One region of the Virgibacillus ihumii genome, then DNA from elsewhere that is predicted to be linked to it. Evidence: a T-box and tRNA genes for the amino acid it is inferred to sense, from the RefSeq annotation. Region 1 holds a T-box; the other holds one or more tRNA genes.

Region 1 (2,434 bases):
GGAACAGTGGATATATCGGCAGAACAACCAATTTTTCATTAGCAAGCAAAAAGCACCCCCGAAAGGAAGTGCTCCAACCGCTTATTTTTTCTTGGGAACTCTGCCAAGTCCCATTGCTTTTTTTGCTTTGCGAAGCATTTTATTTGCTTCAAATGATGCTTTATCAGCACCATGATCGAGTATTTCGTCCAACGTTTCCGAATCGATCAGTTCATAATAGCGTTTTTGGATTGGTTCGAGTACATTGACGGCAGCATCAGCGACATCCTGTTTAAAATCGCCATAGCCTTTGCCTTCGTAGTTTGTTTCGATTTCCTCAACAGATTTGCCAGTGCAGGCGGATAGGATGGTTATCAGGTTGGATACACCTGGCTTATTCTCCTTATCAAATTTCACAACACCCTCAGAGTCGGTCACGGCGCTCTTCATTTTTTTAATAATTTTTTTCGGCTCATCGAGCATCGAAATATAGCCTTTTTCATTGGAATCAGATTTGCTCATTTTTTTGGTCGGATCCTGCAGCGACATAATTCGTGCACCAGACTTTGGGATGCTGACTTCCGGTATGGTAAAAATATCGTTGAATTTGTTATTGAAACGTTGCGCGAGATTTCGTGTCAGTTCCATGTGCTGTTTTTGATCATCACCGACAGGCACGATATCTGTTTTGTACAGCAGGATATCTGCAGCCATCAGCGGCGGATATGTGAGCAGTGATGACGATACGGCTTCTTTACCGGCAGCCTTATCTTTAAATTGTGTCATTCGTTCCAACTCACCGATATAACTGATGCACTGCATCATCCAGCCCATTTGCGTATGTGCAGGGACTTCCGATTGAATAAACAGTGTAGCTTTATCCGGATCAATTCCGGAAGCAAGATACAAAGCCGCAAGTGACTTGATATTATGTCTTAACTTCAGCCTATCTTGTGGAACTGTTACAGCATGTTCATCGACAATACAGTAATAACAATTGTTTTCGTTCTGCAATGGGATAAAATGCTGCATGGCCCCCAAATAATTTCCAAGTGTTAACGTACCGCTTGGTTGAATCCCAGAGAAAATTGTTTTCATTTTTCCACACTCCATTTCTGATTTCCGCTAAAATGGACAATAAAAAAGTCCATCTATCCCTGTATAAAAGGGACGAATGAACCGCGGTGCCACCCTCATTATCCTGCAGTTTTTTGCAGGATCGCTTTATTTAAAAACATTCCAGCTCCAAAGTCCAATTCCAATTTACCTTGATGCTTATTCTCACCAACCACAAGCTCTCTGAAAAAATCAGCGGGTAATTGTACTGCGCCTTTTTCATTGCCCATCTTATTAATCTGTCATTATTATATCCAACAATTGTCTCGAAATGCAAGCGGTACTCCCTTTCGCTAAAACATACTCGGGTACAGTTTAATCATCGCATCTGCAATGGTGTCGGCCATTTCCCGTGCTTGCTCTTCAATTGCATCATATACTTCGATATCTTTTTGGTACTCCATGTTGATCATGAAAACAGCTTCCTGTTTTGTTAAATCCAAATGAGTGTAGAACATATCTCTCACAACTTGTTCCGTTAAAAAAGGATTTATACTGCTCAAAAAAGCAGCAATTTGGTCTGCATTATCATACCACTTTTCTTCAGCTTCCATTGCTGCTTGTTCATCACCTGCTATAGCTGCGTTGACAAGATCGGCAGCGAATAAAAGATGTTCTTTAATCAATTCAGCATATGTTTCTCCGGCAGCGTCTCCATATAATTCTCTGAGCATATCCCCCATATCTGTGGCATTTTGTAGAAGCCGGGCAATGACAAACTCCACATCCGGTAAGTCAAAGGTTAAACTGATAATAACCATCCGTGTCCATGCTACATGCTCTTCCCAAAGAGCGACCATCTCTTTTCTAAATTTTAGTTCCGCCTGACTTATACAATGATTCGTTTCTTCCGGCCGATCAGGAAATGTGGTAACAGGTATGGTGATATGCTGCCCAATACGCAAATAATACGGATCAGCTTCAGGATTTGCATCAATTATTCTCTCAGTCGAAGTATGATACAAATATGCCAACAACCAGTAATTATCCCCTGGCTGGATTGTATGTGTGTAAAAGCAGTTCACTGTTCAACGTCACTCCTTCTGTTGATGAAATTGATTCCAATGAGGTTTATCGATTAAATTCTGTTACAATGTATTCATTCTCAATGGAATAGGTGAATGTCCAAATCTGCTAATGGGGAGAGCAAGACTTATTCCTGTTCTTATTCCGCCCCTTGTGATATAACTGGTCTTACAAAATCCTGAAATAGAGGCAGAAATTATTTTACGGAAACAGCAAATAATATGGCTTAAGTAATTAGGGTTTCTGTAATGGGGTAAAGCTGTTTAGGGAAGGGTAGAAACAATTAACCCGTTAGTATTAAGTTTATTTTTTG
Region 2 (2,434 bases), 3.5 Mb from region 1:
CATTAAAGCGGTACGCGAGCTGGGTTCAGAACGTCGTGAGACAGTTCGGTCCCTATCCGTCGTGGGCGTTGGAAGTTTGCGAGGAGCTGTCCTTAGTACGAGAGGACCGGGATGGACACACCGCTGGTGTACCAGTTGTTCCGCCAGGAGCACAGCTGGGTAGCTACGTGTGGCAAGGATAAGTGCTGAAAGCATCTAAGCATGAAGCCCCCCTCAAGATGAAACTTCCCATCACTTCGAGTGAGTAAGATCCCTCAGAGACGATGAGGTAGATAGGTCCGAGGTGGAAGCGTGGTGACACGTGGAGCTGACGGATACTAATCGATCGAGGACTTAACTAAATCGCTTTTGATGATGCGTTGCATGGACGCTTATTCAGTTTTCAGGGTATAAATTCCTGAATAGCCCTTGCATTTTTTATCGAAAATGCCTATAATATATCTTGTCTTGAAAAATGAGGGAGAACATCGTGACGAAAGATGTCATGGTTCCAGCCCGAAGGTCTGGTAGCAATAGCGGAGAGGTCACACCTGTTCCCATGCCGAACACAGCAGTTAAGCTCTCCAGCGCCGATGGTAGTTGGGGCTTTGCCCCTGCAAGAGTAGGACGCCGCCAGGCCATATACATACATGGCTAGCGCTGATTGATTAGGAAGACTTTTGATTATGGTCTCAAGGAAATAGCCGCCAAGGTCGTCATGTAGTGAATAATTTTATATAATATTCATGCATTGAATTTACTACTTGTATTATTCCACAGTAGCTCAGCGGTAGAGCAATCGGCTGTTAACCGATCCGTCGCAGGTTCGATTCCTGCCTGTGGAGCCATGGAGAGCTGTCCGAGAGGCCGAAGGAGCACGATTGGAAATCGTGTAGACCGCTATCGCGGTCTCGAGGGTTCGAATCCCTCGCTCTCCGCCATTTTCAATATTGGCCCGTTGGTCAAGTGGTTAAGACACCGCCCTTTCACGGCGGTAACACGGGTTCGAATCCCGTACGGGTCACCACTAATATGGAGGATTAGCTCAGCTGGGAGAGCACCTGCCTTACAAGCAGGGGGTCGCAGGTTCGAGCCCTGCATCCTCCACCATTTAAATTCATATCGCGGGGTGGAGCAGTCTGGTAGCTCGTTGGGCTCATAACCCAAAGGTCGCAAGTTCAAATCTTGCCCCCGCAACCAAATTACTTCTATTACATAAATTGGTCCGGTAGTTCAGCTGGTTAGAATGCCTGCCTGTCACGCAGGAGGTCGCGGGTTCGAGTCCCGTCCGGACCGCCACTAATTTTTGGTTTAACATACATATTAATTTATTAGTAAGCCGATAAGGCATTATCTGGTTTAGTGATTATGAATAAGGATCACGCTTTAATAATTCTATTTTGGCTCTGTAGCTCAGTCGGTAGAGCAAGGGACTGAAAATCCCTGTGTCGGCGGTTCGATTCCGTCCGGAGCCACCATTTTTTTGGAGGGGTAGCGAAGTGGCTAAACGCGGCGGACTGTAAATCCGCTCCCTCAGGGTTCGGGAGTTCGAATCTCTCCCCCTCCACCATTTTGAATACAGGGGTATAGTTTAATGGTAAAACGAAGGTCTCCAAAACCTTTGATGTGGGTTCGATTCCTACTACCCCTGCCATTAAATATATGATGGCGGTCGTGGCGAAGTGGTTAACGCACCGGATTGTGGCTCCGGCACACGTGGGTTCGATCCCCACCGGTCGCCCCATTTTTAATTAAATATTGGGCCATAGCCAAGCGGTAAGGCATCGGGTTTTGATCCCGTGTATCCCAGGTTCGAATCCTGGTGGCCCAGCCATATTGCGGAAGTAGTTCAGTGGTAGAACACCACCTTGCCAAGGTGGGGGTCGCGGGTTCGAATCCCGTCTTCCGCTCCATTTTGATTAATCGGTTTTGGCGGTATAGCCAAGTGGTAAGGCAGAGGTCTGCAAAACCTTTATCACCGGTTCAAATCCGGTTACCGCCTCCAACACACACATGCCGGTGTGGCGGAATTGGCAGACGCGCATGACTCAAAATCATGTTCCTTCTGGGAGTGTCGGTTCGATCCCGACCACCGGTACTACAAAAGTTAAAAATCCTTATAGGTCAATGCTTTGAGTGATTCAGAGTATTGGCTTTTTACGTTTCAGGGGTTAAAGCGAAGTATAATCGTGCGGACAGAACTTACGGTCAATAAGTATCATTAAACTAAATTATTCTACTTAAGCTAAGTTTTGCGATTGGCCTCACTGTCTCACTCACATTATATTACCTAACATTACTACAAAGTTTTCCAATCTGATCCACCTCAACTTCCACCGTATCCCCAGATTTCAATGGGCAGCTTCCTGAAGGGGAACCAGTTGCGAGAATATCACCAGGCTCCAGTGTCATAACTTCCGAAATCCAGCTAATAAGATAGGGAATGGAAAGTGAC

What was found. A T-box is a leader RNA that pairs with one kind of tRNA and senses whether it is charged. The one in region 1 lies ahead of trpS (tryptophan--tRNA ligase), so its partner is inferred to be a tRNA-Trp.
Region 2: it has a tRNA-Trp gene. The T-box ahead of trpS (tryptophan--tRNA ligase) is inferred to sense a tRNA for this amino acid. The anticodon was not compared.

The regions. Positions count from the first base shown of each region.
Region 1 is NZ_CACVAN010000001.1:63,528-65,961, forward strand. Features, by position in the region: gene trpS (tryptophan--tRNA ligase) at 82-1,077, opposite strand; T-box leader at 1,143-1,327, opposite strand; gene HUX68_RS00385 (LysM peptidoglycan-binding domain-containing protein) at 1,389-2,120, opposite strand.
Region 2 is NZ_CACVAN010000001.1:3,540,657-3,543,090, forward strand. Features, by position in the region: rRNA gene HUX68_RS17400 (23S ribosomal RNA) at 1-341, shown strand, start outside; rRNA gene rrf (5S ribosomal RNA) at 503-618, shown strand; tRNA gene HUX68_RS17410 (tRNA-Asn) at 753-827, shown strand; tRNA gene HUX68_RS17415 (tRNA-Ser) at 829-920, shown strand; tRNA gene HUX68_RS17420 (tRNA-Glu) at 932-1,006, shown strand; tRNA gene HUX68_RS17425 (tRNA-Val) at 1,014-1,089, shown strand; tRNA gene HUX68_RS17430 (tRNA-Met) at 1,103-1,179, shown strand; tRNA gene HUX68_RS17435 (tRNA-Asp) at 1,202-1,278, shown strand; tRNA gene HUX68_RS17440 (tRNA-Phe) at 1,382-1,457, shown strand; tRNA gene HUX68_RS17445 (tRNA-Tyr) at 1,465-1,549, shown strand; tRNA gene HUX68_RS17450 (tRNA-Trp) at 1,560-1,633, shown strand; tRNA gene HUX68_RS17455 (tRNA-His) at 1,648-1,723, shown strand; tRNA gene HUX68_RS17460 (tRNA-Gln) at 1,739-1,813, shown strand; tRNA gene HUX68_RS17465 (tRNA-Gly) at 1,818-1,892, shown strand; tRNA gene HUX68_RS17470 (tRNA-Cys) at 1,911-1,984, shown strand; tRNA gene HUX68_RS17475 (tRNA-Leu) at 1,995-2,077, shown strand; gene HUX68_RS17480 (fumarylacetoacetate hydrolase family protein) at 2,266-2,434, opposite strand, start outside.